Regions from separate parts of the Pseudoclavibacter chungangensis genome, predicted to be linked through region 2. Evidence: predicted binding sites of a transcription regulator. Region 2 holds the regulator's gene; the other holds the start of a gene.

Region 1 (10,942 bases), 140 kb from region 2:
GCTGAGCGGCGTCAAGATCTTCACCTCGCTCTCGCCCGCGTGGACGCGACTCATCACCCACGGGCTCGATACCGCCGACCCCGACGACCCGCGCCTCGTGTTCGGATTCCTCGATCGCGAGACCGACGGGATCACGGTCTCGGAGGACTGGGACGTGCTCGGCATGCGCGGTTCGCAGAGCCGCGCGACGACGCTCGACGGTGCACGCATGCGCGCCGACCGCGTCGTCCGACGCATCCCGCCCGGACGCCACCCCGACCTCCTGACGTTCGGCATCACCGCGAACTTCCAGCTGCTCATCGGCTCCGTCTACGCCGGTGTCGCCGAGCGCTCGCTCCGCGTCGCCGCCGAGGCGCTGCGCGCACGCCGCTCCGCGAAGGCCGGGACGACACTCGCCGAGGTGTCCGAGTGGCGCGTGCGCATCGCCGACGGCCTCAGCTCGTTCGAGCCCGTCTCGGCCCAGCTCGACGCGATCACGCGCGACGTCGACGAACTCGTCGACCACGGCGCCGCCTGGCCGCTCCGGCTCGTGAGCGCGCGCATCGCTGCGGCCCGGGCCGCGCTCGATGCGGCCGAGATCGCGCTGCGCTGCTCGGGCGGTGCGGGGTTCGACAACCGCTCCGAGGCGAGCCGCCTCTACCGCGACGCCGCGGCCGGCCTCTTCCACCCGCCGAGCGAGGACGCCGCGCGCCCCATGTTCGCCGCCGCCCTCCTCGACGAGGACTGACCGGAGCGGCCCCGGGACGCGTGAATGCCGTTGGCCCGCACCGGTTGGTGCGGGCCCGCGGTGTTTGTGTGGGGGTGTCAGTTGGTTGCGGTGGTGTAGCGCTCGGCGACGTCGTTCCAGTTGACGATGTTCCAGAAGGCCTTGACGTAGTCGGCGCGGACGTTCTGGTAGTCGAGGTAGTAGGCGTGTTCCCAGACGTCGAGCAGGAGCAGGGGGGTGACGCCGAAGGGGATGTTGCCCTGCTGGTCGAACAGTTGGAAGGTGGTGAGGTTGCCGGCGGTGTCGTCGTAGCCGAGGACGGCCCAGCCGGAGCCCTGGACGCCGAGGGCGACGGAGGTGAAGAGGTTCTGGAAGTTCTCGATGCTGCCGAAGCGGTTCTCGAGGGCGTCCTTGAGGGCGCCGTGGGGTTCGCCGCCCTCGGGGGAGAGGTTCTTCCAGAAGATGGAGTGGTTGTTGTGGCCGCCGAGGTTGAAGGCGAGGTCTTTTTCGAGCTTGTTGATGTTGGCGAGGTCGCCGGTGGAGGCGGCTTCGGCGATCTGCTCGATGGCGGTGTTGGCGCCCTTGACGTAGGCGGCGTGGTGCTTGTCGTGGTGGAGCTCCATGATGCGGCCCGAGATGTGGGGCTCCAGTGCGGCGTAGTCGTAGGGAAGATCGGGAAGCGTGAATTCAGCCACGGTCGGTCCTTTCATCGGTTCGCCGCACACACGGCGAAGGGGGACCGGAATCGTCCGGGTGGACGTCCGGTTGGTTCGGGAAGCGACGGTGTCGCGGGTCGGATGGGTCGCGGGGCGGAGGATCAGTGCGGGGCGCCCAGCGAGCGGAACGCGCGATCGTGGTACACGACGGGCTCGGCCGCGGGGCCGCTGCGGATGTCGAGCACCTCGGCGACGACGAGGGTCGACGCGCCGACGGGGATCCGGTGCAGCGGGCGCGCCCGCAGTGCCGTCCGCACGACGGGCAGGAACGGCTCACCGGTCTCGAGCGTCTCCCAGCCCTGGGCGGGCGAGAACCGCTCGCCACCGCTCACCGCGAACTGCTGCGCGATCGCGACGTGACGGGCGTCGAGCAGGTGCACGAGCACGGTGTCGGCCGCGAGGAGTGCCCCGGCGCTGCCCGTCGCCCGGGTCACCGAGAACGAGATCGCGACCGGATCGAGGCCCACCGAGGCCACGCTCGACGCCGTGAGCCCGACCGGGCCCGACGGCGACGCGGCCGTGATCAGTGCGGTCCCCGCGGGGTGCTCGCGGAACGCGTCCTTGAACGCGGTCGCCAGGTCGGTCGCGAGCGTCATCGTCATCCGGACTCCAGGTTCGTCGTCTGCCGGACGTTCACCGTCCGGATGCACCCACTGTAAGACTTCATGTGCACTTGAAGTCAAGGTGGCCGCGTCACAGGCGTCACGCTCGGACGTGGGACGACGTGGATGCCGACGTGGAGGCGAACGGGACCGACCTGGATGCAACGGGAAGGCGCGCAGCGGCTCAGAACAGGGTCGGCGCACCGACGGTCGCGGCTGGACCCGTCCGGCGCACGGCGCTCCGGGACGGGATCGGCTCGTGCGCCGCGGACGCTGATCGTCCCTGTGCGAGCGGGCGCATCGCGCGCTCGAGGCCGTGCCGGCGCAGCAGTGGGCGCACGCGCTCCGAGAGCCACGAGCGGTACGCCTTCGGGGCGTCGACCGCCGTGCCCGGGTAGAGCCCGCGGTACCGCGGCACGAGGTCCGGGTGTTCGCGCTCGAGCCAGGCCATGAACCAGGGCTTGACCCCGGGGCGAAGGTGCAGTGCGCCCCAGACGACGCGCGTCGCACCGGCGCGACGCACGCGATCGAGCGCCTCGTCGAGTGCCGCGTGCGAGTCCGTCAGGTGGGGGACGATCGGCATGAGGAAGACGGTCACCTCGAATCCCGCGTCCACCGCTCGGCGGACGGTCGCGAGGCGGGCCTCGGCCGACGGCGTGCCCGGCTCGATCGACCGCTGCAGCGACTCATCGTACACCGCGATCGACATCGCCAGACCGACCGGCACACGGCGGCGCGCCTCGACGAGGCGGGGGAGGTCCCGACGCAGGAGGGTGCCCTTCGTGAGGATCGTGAACGGCGTACGCGACTCGGCGAGCGCGTCGATGATGCCCGGCATGAGCGCATAGCGCCCCTCGGCGCGCTGGTACGGATCGGTGTTCGTGCCGAGCTGGAGTGCGGCACGCGACCACGAGGGGCGCGCGAGCTCGCGCCGCAGGACGTCGGCCACGTTGACCTTCACGACGACCTGCGTGTCGAAGTCCTCGCCGCCGTCGAGATCGAGATACGTGTGGGTGCCGCGCGCGAAGCAGTACACGCACGCGTGCGAGCACCCGCGGTAGGGGTTCACGGTCCACTCGAACGGCATGTCCGACGCGCGCGGCACGCGATTGAGTGCCGAGCGCGCCATGATCTCGTGGAACGTGACGCCCGCGAACTCCGGCGTCGTGACCGAACGGACGAGGCCGTCGACGCGCTCCATGCCGGGCAGGGCCGCATCGTCCACCGTGCCCACCGACTGTCCCTGCCATCGCATGCCGAGTATTCGAACAAATATTCGAGGGCATGTCAATCGCGCGCCCGCCGGGAGGTTGACCGGGTGTCAGCCGCGAGATGATTGGCGACGGGGGCCGCGTGTGGTCGAATGAGGTGCCGAGGTGCGAAGGGCCCCACGCTGCGGGGCACCCCTCGTCGGCCCACCCGAGCGCGCACGTGCCGCTCGGTTCGCCCCAGATCGAAGGAGCAGGACCGTGGGATTCATCCAGGCATTCGTCGGAGCACTCGGTGGGACCCTCGCCGACCAGTGGAAGGACTTCATCGTCCCGCCGCAGGTCGCGCCGACCGCGGCGATCTTCCCCGGCGTCCCGTCCGGCCAGAACGCGGGTCGCGGCTCCAACGTGCGCGGCTCCGAGAACATCATCTCGAACGGCTCCAAGATCGTCGTCCCCGAGGGCACGGGCGTGCTCACGTTCCAGGACGGCCGCATCACGGGCTTCATCGCGCAGCCGGGCGGCTACGAGTGGCGCAGTGACGACCCGAACTCGCAGTCGGTCTTCGCGGGCGACGGCATCGTGAGCCCCCTCATCAAGACCTCGTGGGAGCGCTTCAAATTCGGCGGGCAGCCCGGAAGCCAGCAGCTCGTGTTCTACGTGAACCTGCGGGAGCTGCCGAACAACCGCTTCGGCACCCAGAGCGAGATCTACTGGGACGACGCCTACCTCGGCGCACAGGTCGGGGCCATCACGCGCGGCACCTACACGCTCCGCATCGTCGACCCGATCCTGTTCGCGAGCCAGTTCGTGCCGCTCACCTACCTGCAGCCCGGCGGTCACGTGTTCGACTTCACCGATCTCGACAACGATGCAGCGACGCAGCTGTTCAACGAGGTCGTGAGTGCCCTCGCACCCGCGTTCTCGCTGTACACGAACGACCCGAGCAAGGGGAACCGCATCGCGCGCATCCAGAGCGACTCGATGGGCTTCGCCCAGTCGCTCTCGGCCGCCGTCGAAGAGGGCTACCGCTGGACGAGCGACCGAGGGCTCACGATCGTGAAGGTCGCGCTGCAGGCCATCGAGTACGACGAGGACACGCGCCAGCTGCTCTCCGACGTGAAGAAGGCCGACGCGCTCGGCGGCAACCGCGGCAACTCCTTCCTCCAGCAATCCGTCGCACGCGGCATGCAGGCGGCGGGCGAGAGCGGTGGCGGTGCGACGAACATCGCCATGATGGGTATGGGCCTCAACGCCGCGACCGGTGCCGCCGGTGGCCTGCAGCAGCCCGCCGGACAGCAGCCGTACCAGCAGGTGCCGCCGCAGCAGTATCAGCAGCCGCAGCAGGGCCAGCCGCAGTACGAGCAGGCACCGCAGCAGGGCCAGCCGCAGTATCAGCAACCGCAGCAGGGCCAGGCGCCCCAACAGGGCGGTGACGACCCCATCGCGAAGCTCGCCCAGTACAAGACGATGCTCGACCAGGGGCTCATCACGCAGGCCGACTACGACGCGGCCAAGGCCAAGGCGCTCGGGCTGTAGGCGACATCGTGAGCGATCGAGGCACGGGCGGGCAGGGCGTGCCGCCCGGGGCGCCGTGGAACGGGCAACCGTCGCAGCCCCACGGCGCGCCCGGCCAGGTGCCGCCGGGGCCGGGTCAGCAGCCGTCCGCACAGCAGCACGTGCAGCAGCAGCCCGTGCAGCAGCCGTACGCCGACCCCGCGAGCGCCGCACAGGGCGCCCCGCCCCCGCCGCAACCGATCCCCGCCGATCAGGCGGTCGAGGTGACGCCACCCGAGGCGTTCCAGGACGCGACGTGGGACGACGTGAACCGCGTCCGGGATCGTGAGCGCGAGGCCGGCTACGGGCCCGGCGAAGCACCCGACATCGTGTACGAGCAGCACGACGGGCCCACGGTCATCGACACGGCCGCGGGCTCGGGCGACGGAATCCGCAAGTGCCCGAGCTGCGGATCGAGCGACATCCAGCTCGACATCCCGAGCGGCATGCTCGTGTGCCACTTCTGCCGTCACGCGTGGAGCACCCCCCTCGCGACCGAGGCGTTCCACCTCGACACCCCGATCGGCGACCTGCGAGGGCGCGTCATCGGATCCGGCTCACAGAACATCGTGCCCGGCACCGACCAGGTCGTGAGCTTCAAGTGCGCCGCGTGCGGTGCCGAGATCTCGATCGACACGAACCACGCGATGCAGGCCAGGTGTCCGTGGTGTCGCAACACGCTCTCGATCAACGAGCAGATGCCGAACGGTGCCGTCCCCGACGTCGTCCTCCCGTTCTCGCTCCCGAAGGACGCGGCCGTCGAACGGATCGGCGCATTCGTCAAGAAGCGTCGATTCTTCGCGAACCGCCGCTTCATCCGCGAGTTCAGCCCGGAGAACGTGCTCGGCGTCTACCTCCCCTACATGATCGTCGACGTCAACGCGAACCTGACGTTCGAGGGCGAGGGGGAGCACACGACGCGGACGTACACCGTCTCGGTCGGCAAGGACGAGACGGAGCGCCGATTCGACTACGACGTCTACCGCGTCGGGCGTCGGTTCTCGCTCCACGTCGACGACCTGACGCTCGAGTCGGCCTCCGACAAGCGCGACCAGGACGCATCACGCAACACGAACAACATCATCAACTCGATCATGCCGTTCGACACGAAGAACGCGGTCGTCTACGACGCGAACTACCTCGCGGGGTTCAGCTCCCAGCGTCGCGACGTCGACGTCGATGCGCTCTACGAACCCGCCGCGATGCAGACGGAGGACATCGGCCGGTACCGCAGCCTCGACACCATCTCCTTCTACGACCGCGGTGTGCGCTGGGACCGGCGCGACGTCGAGATCATGGGGGAGCGGTGGATCGCGGCGTACCTCCCCGTGTGGCTCTACAGCTACCAGGAGGAGAAGTCGGGCGGTCGCAAGCTCCTCCACTACATCGCCGTCAACGGTCGCACGGGCGAGACGATGGGCTCGGTCCCGCTCAACATGACGCGGCTCTGGGTCTTCACGGGCATCGCCGAAGTGCTCGGCGTCATCGCGGCCGGCCTCTCGGCCCTGATCCTCTGGTGAGGCGGACATGATCATCACCCACGCGCTCGGCATCGCACTCGCGTCCTCCAGCGGATCCTCGGACGACGGGAGCTGGGTCCCGCTCCTGTTCCTCCTCTCGGGGCCCGTGTTCTTCTTCATCATGTACACGTACTACCGCAACACCGACAAGCGCCACCGGCACGAGACGGAGACGAGCGCGGAGGTCGTCGGCATGCAGGCGTTCGACGAGCGGGTGGACCACGTCACCGGCTCGAGTTACGCGTCGAAGCAGGACGCGAACCACCGGGAGGTGCGTGGCGCGGGGTTCTGAACCGGGACCGTGCGCGGTCGGGTGCCCAATAGGCTGAGGGGACCCTGACCTCCGGAGGTCCCATGTCGTCGCCCACCTTCGTGCGCAAGGGGCTCCTCCGGCTCAGTTGGCCGCTGCTCGCGATCACCGTGTTCACGCTGCTCGCGACGCTCGGGAACGTCGCGCTGTTGAGCGCCGCATCGCCCGAGCTCAATGCGGCCGTCGCGACCGCGAACCAGATCCTCGGCGTCGTCTACGACGTGTCCGTGCTGTTCTCGATCGGTGCGCTCGTCGTCATCGCGCAGCAACTCGGTGCCGGGCGCCTCGACGCCGCGCGCCGCTCGGTGGCGATCGCGCTCCGCTCGAGCAGCGCCCTCGGGATCGTCCTCGCGCTCGCCGTCGCCCTCGGCGCGGTCGTCCTCGTCGACCTCGTGGGCACTCCCGCCGAGGTGGCCGACGACGCGATCGTCTACCTCTGGATCGTCGCGGGCGGGCTCGCGTTCAACGCGTACATCGTGGCCGCGTCCGCCGTCCTGCGCGCCTACGGCCGCACGCCGGCGCTCCTCGTCATCGGCATCGTCGTGAACGTGCTCGACGTCGCCCTGCTCGCGGTCCTCCTGCTCGTGCTCGAGTGGGGCGCCGTGGGGGCGGCGCTCCCGACGCTCGTCGTCCGCGGCGTCGGGGTGCTCGTCCTCGCGGTCCTCGTCCGCCGGGCCACGGGGGCGAGCGTCCTCGGACGTCTCCCTGCTCGGGCCGACGGCGAGCCCGGTGCGGCGGCGATGGCGCGACTGTCGATCCCGTCGGTGCTCGAGAACGGCGCCTACAACCTCGTGATCGTCGCGGTCGTCACGCTCGTGAACGCGCTCGGGACCGATGCGATCAACGCGCGCTCCTACGTGCTTACGCTCACGGCACTCGTCACGGGCGTCGTCCTCGCGCTCGCGCAGGGCAACGAGACGATCGTGGGCTGGGACGTCGGTGCGCGCGATCGCGCGACGGCGAAGCGGCGCACCCTGCGGACGGCGGGGTGGACCGCCCTCGTCGCGGCACTCCTCACCCTCGTCCTGGCCCTCCTCGCCGAGCCCGCGCTCGCCGTGTTCGGCGCCGGCGACGAGGTCGTCACGCTCGCGCGGGACGGACTGTTCGTGAGCGCGATCCTGCTGCCGCTGTCCGCCGTGACGGCCGTCGTGTACGGCGCGCTGCGCTCGGCCGGCGACGTCGTCGTGCCCATGGTGATCTCGATCGCGACGAGCGTGCTCGTCCTCCTGCCCGCCTCGTGGCTGCTCGTGGGCCAGTGGGGACTCGGCGTCGCCGGGGTCTTCTGGGCGCTCGCCGTCGCCGAGGCCGTCAAGGCCGCGCTGCTCCTCGTCCGGCTCCTCCGCTCACGATGGTCGGAAGGCCGTCCGGCCGAGGGCGCGGCGCGGGCACCGGGCGGCCGTCAGCGGAGGATCACGAGCTCGCGGGTCGCTCGCGTCATCGCGACGTAGCGGTCGACGGCCCCGGCGACGCCCGCGCCGAACGCATCCGGGTCCACGAGCACGACGAGGTCGAACTCGAGGCCCTTGGCGTCGACGGGGGACAACGAGCGCACCCGGTCGTCCCCCTCGAACCCCGCATCCCCGATGACGCACGCGACCCCGTCGGGGGACGACCGGCGCCACGCGTCGAGGACGCGATCACGGTCCCGCGTGCGGCCGGTCCGGACGGGCGTGCCGGTCGAACGGACCGACTCGGGCACGTTCGCATCCGGCACGGCGGCGCGGATCACCGGTGCCGCCTCCGCGAGGATCTCGGCGGGCGTCCGATAGTTGAGTCGGAGCGCGGCGACCCGGACATCGCGGACACCCACTCGACGCAGCCGCTCCTCCCACGACTCGGGGAATCCGGAACGGGCCTGGGCCCGATCGCCCACGATCGTGAAGCTGCCCGACGGGCACCGCTCCAGCAGCATGCGCCACTCCGCATCGCTCAGCTCCTGCGCCTCGTCGACGACGATGTGCGCGAACGGGCCCGCGAGCGGATCGCTCGGGAGCTCCGGCAGGGTCGACTCGTCGACGAGGGCGAACCGCGCGTCGTCCCCGCGCAGCATCGTCACGAGCCCCTCGCCGTCGTCGTCGGACTCGATCGCGGCGTCCACGACCCGGTCCATCTCTTCGGCGTGCGCCTCGAGTGCGATCGCGCGGCGACGGCGCACGAGCGACGCGTCGCGCGCCCCGATCCGGCGGTGCGCGGCGTCGAGCAGGGGGAGGTCGGCACGTGTCCAGGCGCGGCCGTCGGGGCGCCGGAGCGCGAGCACCTCGTCGTCGCGCAATCCGGGGGCGCACATCCGCAGGTAGGCGGGGGTCGTGTAGAGATCGGCGACGACGCCCGCCGCGTCGAGCACCGGCCAGGCACGATCGAACGCACGAACCAGCTCGTCGTTCGCGCGCAGCGCGCGACGCAGCTGCGAGGGCGACACCTCGCCGACGTCCGCGCGCTCCACGAGGTGGTCGACGAGCGCCTCCCAGACCGTCAGCCGGGCGTCGTTGTGCGCCGTTCCGGGTTCGACCGCATCGAATGCCTCGAGCCAATCGGCCTCCTCGACGACGAGGCGCAGCCAGGGCGTGTCGACGACGACGGGACGCTCGGGAGCGCGCTCGTACCAGCGGACGGCGGGCTCGATCGCGTCCGCGAGGGTCGCGCTCGCCTTGAGGTCCGCCACCCGTGCATCCTCCTCCGCACCGGCGTCGCGGCCCTCGGGCACGAGATCGGTGAGCGTGCACGTGCGCACGCCCTCCTCGCCGAGCCCCGGGAGGACGTCCGCGACGTAGGCGAGGTACGGCTCGCTCGGCCCGACGACGAGGACGCCGCCGCGGCCGCTGCCGAGGAGGGGGTCGGCGTAGCGCAGGTAGGCGGCTCGGTGCAGGGCGACGACGGTCTTGCCCGTGCCCGGGCCGCCGTCGACGACGAGCGCGCCCGGGGACGGTGCACGCATGACGGCGTCCTGCTCGGTGCTGATCGTCGCGAGCACGTCGCGCATGCGCGGCGTCCGTGCCTCGCCGAGGCTCGCGATGAACGCCGACTGCTCGTCGGGGGCGAGCGCGCCCACGGCGGCATCGGGATCGAGGCGCTCGTCCCAGTAGTCGACGACGCGGCCGTTCGCCCATCGGTAGCGACGCCGACTCGCGAGACCCATCGGGGCACCCGGGGTCGCCGCGAAGAACGGTGCGGCCGCGGGCGTGCGCCAGTCGACGAGGAGGGTGTGCCCGTCCGCGTCCCGGAGCCCCGCGCGACCGATGTAGACGGGCGTCCCGCCGTCCGCGGGCACCATGCGCCCGAGGCACGCGTCGACCCCGAAGCGGCCGAGGACAGCGAGTTGCGCGCTCGTCCGACGGACCTCGAGGTCGCGGTCGAGCGCCTCCTGCCCGTCCCGCGCGGGGTCCCGCCTCGCGCGGTCGAGGCGCGCGCGCAGCCGTGCCCGATCCGCGTCGATGGCGCGGTCGATCGCGGCGAACCGCTCGAGGTCATCGGTCACGAGCGCGGGATCGGCCTTGGCCCCGCGTCGTTCGGGGAGCCCGAGGTAGGGGGACGGGGCGCGGTGGTCGGGTGTGGGCTGATCGGGGTCGGACACGCGTGAGCTGCTCCTCGGGCCGGGGGACGAGAGGCTCGATCCTGCACCACGACCGGGGGCTTGCCGCAAGCCCCCGGCCCGGCGGTACGATGGAAGCAACAGGAACGCCACGCCCGAGCGCACCGATGCGGCAGGGCCCCGACCCTCGTGCGGCTCCGCCGACCGGCGTCAGCCCGCGGCGTCCACGGCCTGCGCCCGCAGCGGTTCCGGTGCCGACCGCTCACGTGCCTCGCTCGGCGCACCGACGGGTGCCCGCTCGGTCGCCCGTGCGGGGTCCTGGGGCACGATGCGGCGGCGCGGATGGCCCGAGGTGCCCGTGACCCGATACACGGGTCGCACGACGGCACTCGACGGCACGCTCGACGACTCGCTCGCGGGGGGCTCGGAGGGAATCGCGGGAGCCGTCCGCTTCTCGAGCGAGCTCGCGGGGTTCTCGAGCGTGTTCCCGGGCTCATCGAGCGTGTTCCCGGGCTTCTCGGGTGTGCTCGTGGGCGTCTCCGGCGTGCTCCGGGGCGAGCGCGACGCGGGTGTCGCACCGGTGTCGCCGAGTGCCTCGCGTACGATGCGCCGCGGGTCGTATCGGCGCACGTCGAGCCGTTCCCACTGGTCGGCGGACAGGTCGACGCCCGCCAGGTCCTCCGCATCGGCCTTCGCCGCCTCGACGAGCGCGCGCCCTCGACGGACGAGCGTCGCGAGCGTGTGGGCGTAGGCGGGCAATCGTGACGGGCCGATCACGAACGCGGCCAGCAGGG
Region 2 (10,942 bases):
CACGGAGCGAGCCGATCCAATTGCTCAGGAGCCGGATGCCTGCGGCGCCGGACTTCTCGGGGTGGAACTGTGTGGCACTGAGCGGACCGTTCTCGACGGCCGCAACGAACGTCTCGCCGTAAGTGCACGTCGTGACGTGAACCGGCCGCGCGCGCGGGTGAGGCTGCAGATCGAGGCGCGGTGCGGCGTACGAGTGCACGAAGTAGAAGCGCTCGTCGCGGATGCCGTCGAACAGGACCGAGCCCTCCGGTGCATCGACCGTGTCCCACCCCATGTGCGGAAGGACGTCGGCCTCGAGGCGCCGGACCTCGCCGGGCCACTCACCCAGCCCCGGCACGACCGCACCGCCCTCGAGGCCCGCCTCGAACATGACCTGCAAGCCGACGCAGATGCCCAGGACGGGGCGTCCACCCGCGAGCCGACGACCGACGATCTCACCGACCCGGTGCTCGTCGAGTGCGCGCATGACGTTCGCGAAGGCACCGACACCCGGAACGACGAGTCCGTCGGCCTCGCTCGCGGCCACGCGATCGTCGGTGAGTGCCACGTCGGCCCCGGCCGCCTCGAGCGCCTTGACGGCCGAGTGGACGTTGCCCGAGCCGTAGTCGAGGACGACGACGCTCGGCCGCCCCGTCGTCACAGGCTGCCCTTCGTGGAGGGCACGCCGACGACCTCGGGGTCACGACGCTTGGCCGCACGGAACGCCCTGGCGAACGCCTTGAACTCGGCCTCCGCGATGTGGTGCGGATCGCGTCCCCGCACGAGGTCGATGTGCACCGTGAGCGCGGCGTGGAAGGTGATCGCCTCGAACACGTGACGCACCATCGCACCCGTGAAGTGACCGCCGATGAGGTGATAGACGAACGCCTCGGGCTCCCCCTCGTGGACGAGGAACGGTCGCCCCGAGATGTCGACGACCGCCCGGGCGAGCGATTCGTCGAGCGGGACGAGTGCGTCGCCGTAGCGGGCGATGCCGGACTTGTCGCCGAGCGCGAGACGGATCGCCTGCCCCAGCACGATGGCCGTGTCCTCGACCGTGTGGTGCACATCGATGTCCGTGTCGCCGCTCGCACGCACGGTGAGGTCGCTCAGCGAGTGCTTCGCGAAGGCCGTGAGCATGTGGTCGTAGAACGGCACCGTCGTCGCGATGTCCGCGACACCGGTCCCGTCGAGATCGATCGTCAACTCGATCGAGGACTCACTCGTCGACCGCGTCACCGTGGCGGTCCGTGGTGTGCTCATGTCATCAACCCTAGGCCGTCGCGGGACGGCTGAGTTCCGCCAGCGCCGCGAGGAACGCGCTCGTCTCCTCTTCCGTACCGGCCGACACGCGCACCGTGCCGGGGAGCCCGACATCGCGGATGAGGATGTCGCGCTCGAGCATCCCCTCGAAGATTGCGCGCGGGTCGTCCACGCCACCGATGAGCACGAAGTTCGCCTCGCTCGGATAGGGCGCGTAGCCGAGCGCCGTCACCTCCTCGACGATGCGGTCGCGCTGCACACGGATCGCCTCGACCTGACCGAGCATGACGTCGGCACAGTCGAGCGCAGCCCCCGCGGCCGCCTGGGTGAGTGCGGACAAGTGATAGGGCAGTCGAACGAGGCGCACCGCGTCGGCCACGACGGGCGCCGCCGCGAAGTACCCGACCCGTACGCCCGCGAACGCGAACGCCTTGCTCATGGTGCGGGAGACGACGAGGCGTTCGCGTCCCGGCAGCAGTTCGAGTGCGCTGGGCTCGCCGTCGTGCCGGAATTCCGCGTAGGCCTCGTCGACGATGAGCACGCCCGTCGTCGCCGCGTAGGCGGCCTCGATGGTCTCGAGCGACATGCCGGTCCCCGTGGGGTTGTTCGGCGTGCAGAGGATGGTCACGTCGGGCTGTTCGCGCTCGATCGCCTCGCGTGCGAGTTCCGGTGTCACGGCGAAGCGGTCGTCGCGGGACGCGGTGACGAATTCGCTCCCGACACCGCGCGTGAGGAGCGGATACATCGAATAGCTGGGCGAGAAGCTCAGCACGCGTCGCCCGGGCCCCGCGAACACCTGCAGCAATTGCTGCATGATCTCGTTCGAGCCGTTCGCCGCCCACAGCTGATCGGGTGTCAGATCGTGGCCGAGATAGGAGGCGAGCTTCTCGCGGAGTGCCGTGAACTCGCGGTCCGGGTACCGATTGAGCCCGGGCAGCTCCCGCGCGATGGCCTCGACGATCCGGTGGGCGACGACCTCGGGCACGTGGTACGGGTTCTCGTTCACGTTGATGGCGACGCGCACAGGCTGCTGTGGGGCGCCGTACGGACTGAGGCCGCGGAGGTCGTCACGGATGGGGAGATCGTCGAGCTGGGTCACCCCACCATGCTAGAGCGCCGTCGTGCGGCGGCGCGTACCGCCGGAGGACGGACACCTCCACGGTGCGCGTCGTCGCGCTCCGATCGATGTCTCGCGCTCAGACCCAGGTGGGAAGCGCGAGACGCTGACCGGGCTCGATCTGCGCGCCCTGCAGCCCGTTCAGCGTGCTGATCTCGGCGACGACGTCGCGGACGTCACGATCGTCGGCGATGGTGCTCGCGATGTCCCAGAGGGACTGACCGGGCTGAACCGTGACATAGGTGAAGTCGGTGGTGGCCTCAACGTCGGTCGCGACCGCACTCGGGACCGCCGCAATGGCGCTCGCGGTGCCGAATCCGAGTGCCGCGAGGGCGACGAGCGCGAGCGCGCCGAACACCACGCGACCGCGGGTCGTGAGACGGAGCGAACGTCCCGATACGCGGGAACGGCCGACGCCCCGTGCGTCCGACGTCGTTCGACTCGACTCGGCCGGGCGGGACGGCACGTGGCTCGACAGCGAGACCCCGGCGGGACGTTCGGCGACAACGGCGATGCTCATGACGGCTCCTCGTGCTCGAGATGTGCGAAGGGGCCTCGGCCGGGAGGCCCCTTCGAACATCTGTCTCGAATATACGTTCGATTTCCTCGTGATGTCAACCCGCTGTACCGATGTTTCGGAGAGGTGTTCGAGACGACACTCGAAGAAATGTGCGTTCCGCACCTGACGACCGGTATCGTCGTTGCCGAACACGACGAGTGCACCACCACCCACGGACACGCGCTCGAACCGCCGAGATCGGAGGCCACGATGGCCGCACGCACCGCCCCGGACGGGGCAAAGCCGCTCAGCGAGAAGCAGCAGCGCATCCTCGCGCACATCGCACACACCGTCGTGCAGCGTGGCTTCCCACCGTCACTGCGGGAGATCGGTGACGCCGTCGGCCTCGCCTCGCTCTCGAGCGTGGCCTACCAACTCACGCAATTGGAGCTGGCCGGCGCGATCCGGCGTACGCCCGGGGCCTCACGCTCGATGGAGGTGCTCGTCGAGGTCCCCGGTGTCGACGACGCGATCGACGAGCCGAAGGCCGATGCAGCGTACGTGCCGCTCGTCGGCCGCATCGCCGCGGGCACACCGATTACGGCGGAGCAGCAGGTCGAGGACGTGTTCGCGCTCCCGCGCCAGATCGTCGGCGGCGGCGAGCTGTTCCTGCTCCGCGTCGTCGGCGAGTCGATGATCGACGCCGCGATCTGCGACGGCGACTGGGTCGTCGTCCGCCAGCAGCGGGTCGCCGAGAACGGCGACATCGTCGCGGCCATGCTCGACGGCGAGGCGACGGTCAAGGCGTTCCGCCAGCGCGACGGTCACACGTGGCTGCTCCCCCGCAACTCGGCGTTCGAACCGATCCCGGGCGACGAGGCCGAGATCCTCGGCAAGGTCGTGGCGGTCCTCCGCTCGATCTGAGCGGGTCGCACCGAAGCCGGGCGACGGACCCGTCCGTCCACACGGGCCCGCGTCGGTTCGCGCGGGCCAGCACCGCGAACCGCTCTCAGTCGCGCGGCGTACCCGCCGGCCGACGACGGACGCCGGGCCGAGTGGCCTCGAACCCCGGAACGAGTTCGGGATGCTCGATGAGCCCGTCGAAGAGCCCGAGCTGATCGGGGTGGACGCGAGCGCGCAGCCGAGTGCCGTCCGCGATGTGCTCGCTCGAGAGCACCGCCCCGCGATCGTGCAGGTAGGAGACGAGGTCCCCCCGCGAGTACGGGACCACGAGATCGAGCTCGACCTCGGGGGTCGGGAGCGTTCCGGCGATGCGCTCGAGGAGCTCCTCGACGCGCGCCCCCGTTCGAGCCGACACGAACACGGCGTCCGGGACGAGGGCTCGCAGTTCGAGTTCGCGTTCGGGCCCCACGAGATCGGACTTGTTGAATGCGACGATCTCGGGGATGTCGCGCCCGTCGACGTCCGCGATCACGTCGCGAACCGTCGACAGCTGCGCCGCGGGGTCGGGGTGTGACGCGTCGACGACGTGCACGAGCACGTCCGCGTTCTGCACCTCCTCGAGCGTCGAGCGGAACGCCTCCACGAGCTGGTGCGGTAGGTTGCGCACGAACCCCACCGTGTCGGCGATCGTGTAGGGCCGGCCGTCCTCGGTCTCGGTGCGACGGACCGTCGCGTCGAGCGTCGCGAACAACTGGTTCTCGACCAGGACGCCCGCCTTCGTGATCCGGTTGAGCAGGCTCGACTTCCCGGCATTCGTGTAGCCGGCGATCGCGACGGACGGGACGGCGTTGCGCTCACGTTCCTGCCGCTTCGTGTCGCGCGCGGACTTCATACCGGCGATCTGTCGACGCAGCTTCGCCATGCGCGTGTGGATGCGACGACGATCCAACTCGATCTTCGTCTCACCGGGGCCGCGCGACCCCATCCCCGCACCCGAGGAACCGACCTGTCCACCCGCCTGTCGGGACATCGACTGGCCCCAACCGCGCAGGCGTGGGAGGAGGTACTCGAGCTGCGCGAGCTCGACCTGCGCCTTGCCCTCCCGGCTCTTCGCGTGCTGGCTGAAGATGTCGAGGATGACGGCGGTGCGATCGATGACCTTCACCTTGACGGCGTCCTCGAGGGCGCGCCGCTGGCTGGGCGCGAGTTCCGTGTCGGCGACGACGGTGTCGGCGCCGAGCGAGGCGACGATGTCCGCGAGTTCGGCGACCTTGCCGCGTCCGAGATACGTCGCGGGATCAGGATTCGGCCGCCGCTGGAGCACACCGTCGAGGACCTCGGCTCCCGCCGTCTCGGCGAGGGCCGCGAGTTCGTGCAGCGAGTTCTCCGCGTCCTCGAGCGTTCCCGCGCGGTAGACGCCGATGAGCACCGCCCGCTCGAGCCGAAGTTGTCGGTACTCGACCTCGGTGACGTCCTCGAGTTCGGTCGAGAGCCCGTCGACGCGGCGGAGGCCCGCGCGCTCCTCGCGGGCGAACTGGGCGCCGTCGTCGGTGGTTCCCGTCGCGGCGGCGTCGTCGGCCTGGAGGGCCTGCGCCCGTCCGCCCGCCTGATCGCCCGAGAAGACGGTCGCCGATCGGCGTCCCTCGGCGTGGCCGAGCACGCGGGCGACCACGTCGTCGTCGCGGTGTCGGCTTTCGTGCGCGTCGTGGCCTGCGGCGTCGGTTTCGGGGGTTCGGTCGTCATCGAGCATTCCGGCCAGTCTACGCCCGTGTCCCCCGTGACGTCTTTGCTAGCGTCGGGGCGATGAACGCCGAGCACTACTTCACCGCGTCGCCCGGGGCGCCCGATCGTCGGCGCACGATCACGGTCGAGCTGCGCGGCCACCGGGTCGAGGTCGCGACGGCGGCGGGGACCTTCAGCGCCGAGCACCTCGACACGGGCACCGCCGTCCTCCTCGACAGCGTGCCGCCGCCGCCGTCCACGGGGACCGCCCTCGATCTCGGCTGCGGCTGGGGTCCCATCGCGATCGCCCTCGCACTCGAGGCGCCCGGACTCGACGTCCGTGCCGTCGACGTGAACGAACGAGCGGTCGCCCTGACGGCCGACAACGCACGCACGCTGGGGCTCGATAATCTCCACGCGGGCACGGCGCGGGACGTGCCGCCCGAGCTGACCTTCGACGTGATCTGGTCGAACCCGCCGATCCGTATCGGCAAGGCAGCACTGCACGAGCTCCTCGACGCATGGCTGCCGCGGTTGGCGCCCGGGGGCGAGGCGCATCTCGTCGTCGCGAAACAGCTCGGTGCGGATTCCCTGCAGCGATGGCTGACGGAACGGTTCGCTCCCGCCACCGTGGAGCGCACCGCGAACGCGCGCGGCTTCCGCGTTCTCACGGTGCGACGTCCGCGCTGACGCGGCATCGGCGGCGAGCGAACGGGGTCAGGCCGCCGTGTACTCGATCGAGGTCTCGGCCGTGAGCGGATCCGGGGTCAGCTCCGTCACCTCGAGACGGATCTCGTACAGGCCGGATGCGGCGACCTCCACGGACAGGTGACCGCACGTCGTGCCCCGTTCGCTCGGAAGTGCGGTCGAGGTGCGAACGCGATCCTCCTCCCCCTCGTGCGAGATCGTCACGGTGCACGTCCCTTGGCCGGCGACCCCGGTGACGGTCCCGGAGACGCTGATCCAGCCGTGGCCCGGATCCGCGACGGCCGCGATCTCGAGCGTGGGCTCCGGGGTCGCCGTCGCGCTCGGGGCCGCCGTGTCCTCGACCTCGTCGACGCCGTTCGTCGCGCCCGCGCAGCCGCTCAGGAGTGCCACCGTGAGCACCGCGAGGCACGCGGACGCCGCACGCACACGTCGTGCGCTCATCCCGCGGTCACCGGGGACGGGAGTTCGAGATTGCCGTCGAAGACGAGCTCTGCGGGTCCTGCGAGCGTCACCCGCTCCTCCCCCGGTGCACCGGCGACGGCGACCTCGACGACGCCGCCGGGAACGCCCACGCGCCACCGGTCCGGGGCACCGGCACCCGCCCAGTGCCGAACGGCGAGGGCCGCGGCGACGGCGCCGGTCCCGCACGAGAGCGTCTCCCCCACACCGCGCTCGCTCACGCGCATCCGGATGCGACCGATGCCCCCGCTCACGAGCGGCTCGGCGGGAACGACGAATTCGACGTTCGCGCCCGCGGGCGGTGCCGGATCGAGCACGGGCGGTCGAGCGAGGTCGAGCGCCTCGAGCTCCGTGTTCGACGAGAGCGCGACGACGACGTGAGGATTGCCGACGTCGATGCCGAGGCCGGGACGATCGACCTCGAGCCCGTGCGCCGACACGAGCGGTTCGCCACCTCGCAGCGCCCAGCGCCCCATGTCGACGCGGAACCCGTCCTCGCTCCGTTCCACGCGCTTCACGCCCGCGCGCGTACCGATCGCGATCGTCTCACCGACCCCGAGCGTCGCGAGACCGGTGTCGACGAGGAACCGCACGTAGGCGCGCACGCCGTTGCCGCACATCTCCGAGACCGAGCCGTCACCGTTGGCGTAGTCCATGAACCACGTCGCGTCGGGGTCCTCCGCCAGCGCGGCCGCCCCCTCGGGCAGGTGCTCGGAGCGGACCGCCCTGATGAGGCCGTCGGCGCCGACCCCGAAGTGCCGGTCGCAGAGGGCGGCGATCTGCGTGGGCGAGAGCGGCGCGGTGCCCTCGGGGTCCGCGACGAGAACGAAGTCGTTGCCGGTCGCCTGCCCCTTGGTGAAGCGGAACGTGGTCATACGACCATCGTAGGTCGCCGTGCGTCCGGGGTACTGCGGGCGAGTCGTCACGGGCCGGTCGCGCCGAGGAGCGTGCCCGCCTCCCGCGCCGCGTCGACGACGATACCGGCCGCATAGGGGTCGCCCGCGTCGAGCCGGATGGCGCTCTCGTACCGTCGGAACCAGCCGACCTGACGGCGTGCGTACTTCCGGGTGAGGGCCTGCGCCTCCGCGATCGCCTCGTCCCGGGTGAGTTCCCCACGCAGCTCGCCGATCGCCTGCGCGTAGCCGATCGCACGTCTGGCCGTGGTCCCCCGCTCGAGGCCCGACTCGAGGAGCCGCGCCGTCTCCGCCACGATCCCCTGGTCCCACATGGCAACGACCCGCGCATCGAGGCGGGGGGTCAGCACCTCCCGCGGCTGCTCGAGGACGACGAACGTCGTGGGTCGCCACCACGAGTCGTGGTCGGGGAGGGTCGCGGAGAACGGTCGTCCCGTGATCGCGATGACCTCGAGTGCACGCACGATCCGCCGTCCGTTGTGCGGACCGATCTTCTCGGCGGCGACGGGGTCGTACTCGGCCAGTCGTCGTGCGAGCATGCCCGGCCCCCACTGCTCGAGCTCGGCCTCCAGACGCGCGCGCACGGCGTCGTCCGTGCCGGGGAAACGCAGATCGAAGCAGACCGCCGAGATGTAGAGTCCCGATCCCCCGACGAGGACGGGGACGGCGCCGCGTCGCTCGATCGACTCGATGGTCGACCTGGCCGTCCGCTGATAGGCGGCGACGCTCGCGTCCTCGTCGACGTCGAGGACGTCGAGCAGGTGGTGCTCGACCCCGCGGCGGTCCTCCGGCGGCAGTTTCGCCGTCCCGATGTCCATGCCGCGGTAGAGCTGCATCGCGTCCGCATTGACCACTTCGGCCCGTGTGCCGGAGGCCTCGAGCAGTCCCGCGATCTCGAGTGCGAGGGCCGATTTGCCCGTCCCGGTCGCGCCACCGACGACGAGCACGTCAGCGCCGGGCGGGCGCCGGCGCCCCGATGCGGAGCGTGGGCAGGCCGAGCGAGAGGCCGCCCGTTCCGGCGGATGACGGCACCCCGCACGAGTCGGCCTGCGCACGGTCCCACGCGTCGCCGGCCCGAGTCCGACGGACGGGCGGAGCCGCGCCGGACGGATCGTCGGCGAGCAGGTGCGAGGGCGCGGCGTAGGAGATCCGAACCGTGACGACGTCCCCCGGCCGGGGCGCGGCGGCGTCCTCGGGGAACGAGAAGTGCACGAGCCGGTTGTCCTCGGCCCGACCCGTGAGCCGGTGGGTCGTGCCGTCCTTGCGCCCCTCGTGGCTCGCGACCATGACCTCCTGCGTGGAACCGACGAGGGAGCGGTTCTCCTCGAGGCCGATGCGGTTCTGCAGTGCGACGAGGCGCTCGTAGCGTTCCTGGACGACGTGCTTCGGCACCTGGCCGTCCATCGTCGCGGCGGGCGTCCCCGGGCGGACGGAGTACTGGAACGTGAACGCGTTCGCGAACCGCGAAGCCTCGACGACCCGCAGCGTCTCCTCGAAGTCCTCGTCCGTCTCGCCGGGGAACCCGACGATGATGTCGGTCGAGATCGCCGCGTGCGGCATGTGCTCGCGGACGCGCTCGAGGATGCCGAGGAACTTCTTCGATCGGTACGACCGTCGCATGGCCTTCAGGACGCGGTCGGACCCGGATTGGAGTGGCATGTGCAGCTGGGGCATGACGTTCGGCGTCTCCGCCATGGCGAGGATCACGTCGTCGGTGAACGCCGCGGGGTGTGGGCTCGTGAACCGGACGCGTTCCAGCCCCTCGACGCCGCCCATCGTGCGGAGCAGTTTGCCGAACGCGAGCCGATCGCCGAACTCGACGCCGTAGGAGTTGACGTTCTGCCCGAGGAGGGTGACCTCGATGGCACCGTCGTCGACGAGGGCCTGCACCTCCGCGAGCACGTCCCCGGGGCGCCGGTCCTTCTCCTTGCCACGAAGTGACGGCACGATGCAGAACGTGCACGTGTTGTTGCAGCCGACCGAGATCGAGACCCACCCCGCGTAGCTCGACTCCCGCTTGGTCGGGAGGGTCGAGGGGAAGACCTCGAGCGACTCCAGGATCTCGAGCTGGGCCTCGTCGTTGTGACGGGCGCGCTCGAGCAGGCTCGGCAACGACCCGAGGTTGTGCGTCCCGAACACGACGTCGACATAGGGGGCGCGCTCGATGATCGTGCCGCGGTCCTTCTGGGCGAGGCAACCACCGACGGCGATCTGCATCCCGTCGTGGCCGCGCTTCACCGCCGCGAGTTGTCCGAGATTGCCGTAGAGGCGGTTGTCGGCGTTCTCGCGGACCGCGCACGTGTTGATGACGACGACATCGGGCTCGGCGTCGTCCGGTGCGGGCAAGTACCCCGCCGCGAGCAGGGAACCCGTCATACGCTCCGAGTCGTGCACGTTCATCTGGCACCCCAGCGTGCGCACTTCGAACGTGCGTGGTGTCCCGTCCGGGCGAACGGCGGCGGGCGATGGCGCGATCCTGGTGGCCGTCTCAGTCATGGTGCACCGATTCTACGTTCGCCGGGGACCTCGGCCGTCCGCCGCGATGTGAGGCCGATGTCGGGCGTCGCCCGCGGCCGAGTACACGGTGGGAGCGCTCGCCGCGCCCTCCGGTAGGGTGAGCGGGACCGCGCTGCGGTCACGGTGCCCCACGACGTCGCCGGACGCGTCCGTTCCGCCCAGGGACGCATCCGCCGGGATGCCCCGGCCGGGCGGCCGCTCAATCGGCCGGTCCGACCGGTGGTGCGACGAACGGGGGCGTTCAGGGCACCGTCGGCTTCGAACCGGGGGCACTCCATGCGGTCACTGAATTCGCCGGACGACGCGTTCTTCCGCCGCGCGAGCGCGCTGCGCAGCGACGGAACGGATGGCGCGCCGCTCGAGATCATCCTCGGCGGCGACGTCGCGGTTCCCTCCGGCGCCCTCTATCTGGGGCCCGTCGACGGCACGAACGGTGTCGACGGCGTCGTCGTCCGGGTCCCCGCCGACATCTACCGCGTGCTCGTCACGATCCGGCCGGGCGACGCTGCCGGCCCGCCACTCGTGCGTGCGATCACCGTCGAGCTCACGGGCGATGCCGAGGCATCCCAGAGCGGTTTACCCGCGAACGCGTTCTGGCACGAGTCTCCGGGCGTCGTCCCCGTTCTCGACACGGGTGACGGGCTCTTCGTCGCCGCGGACGCGGGGCTGCGCGACCAGCACCGCGACGGGCGGTTCCCGTGGGACGGGTGGATCCGGGACGCCGTTCAGCCCGCCCTGCAGGACGCTCGTCTCGCCGGACGCCACAGCACCGAGGTCAGTTTCCCCGGCCGCCAGGAGACGATCGTCGCGCTCATGTTCGACCGCGACGGCCACGGCGCCCCCGTCGAGGTGGCGATGTAC

What was found. Region 2 encodes LexA, which represses DNA repair genes until DNA is damaged. Its sites were predicted from a motif close to TCGAACANNTGTTCGA; they were not measured.
Region 1: HNR16_RS08265 (Rv2578c family radical SAM protein) is a predicted target of LexA. The motif match lies at 3,289-3,304, and genes of this name have one in related genera.

Annotation. Positions count from the first base shown of each region.
Region 1 is NZ_JACCFV010000001.1:1,832,577-1,843,518, reverse strand. It holds gene HNR16_RS08280 (acyl-CoA dehydrogenase family protein) at 1-727, shown strand, start outside; gene HNR16_RS08275 (superoxide dismutase) at 805-1,401, opposite strand; gene HNR16_RS08270 (flavin reductase family protein) at 1,524-2,024, opposite strand; gene HNR16_RS08265 (Rv2578c family radical SAM protein) at 2,209-3,279, opposite strand; gene HNR16_RS08260 (SPFH domain-containing protein) at 3,494-4,771, shown strand; gene HNR16_RS08255 (TFIIB-type zinc ribbon-containing protein) at 4,780-6,309, shown strand; gene HNR16_RS08250 (growth/differentiation factor) at 6,317-6,601, shown strand; gene HNR16_RS08245 (MATE family efflux transporter) at 6,664-8,067, shown strand; gene helR (RNA polymerase recycling motor ATPase HelR) at 8,019-10,190, opposite strand; gene HNR16_RS08235 (twin-arginine translocase TatA/TatE family subunit) at 10,359-10,942, opposite strand, start outside.
Region 2 is NZ_JACCFV010000001.1:1,976,463-1,987,404, forward strand. It holds gene hisH (imidazole glycerol phosphate synthase subunit HisH) at 1-640, opposite strand, end outside; gene hisB (imidazoleglycerol-phosphate dehydratase HisB) at 637-1,242, opposite strand; gene HNR16_RS08880 (histidinol-phosphate transaminase) at 1,253-2,341, opposite strand; gene HNR16_RS08885 (LysM peptidoglycan-binding domain-containing protein) at 2,439-2,879, opposite strand; gene lexA (transcriptional repressor LexA) at 3,129-3,782, shown strand; gene hflX (GTPase HflX) at 3,868-5,511, opposite strand; gene HNR16_RS08900 (class I SAM-dependent methyltransferase) at 5,565-6,173, shown strand; gene HNR16_RS08905 (hypothetical protein) at 6,201-6,632, opposite strand; gene dapF (diaminopimelate epimerase) at 6,629-7,525, opposite strand; gene miaA (tRNA (adenosine(37)-N6)-dimethylallyltransferase MiaA) at 7,573-8,511, opposite strand; gene miaB (tRNA (N6-isopentenyl adenosine(37)-C2)-methylthiotransferase MiaB) at 8,513-10,060, opposite strand; gene HNR16_RS08925 (hypothetical protein) at 10,358-10,942, shown strand, end outside.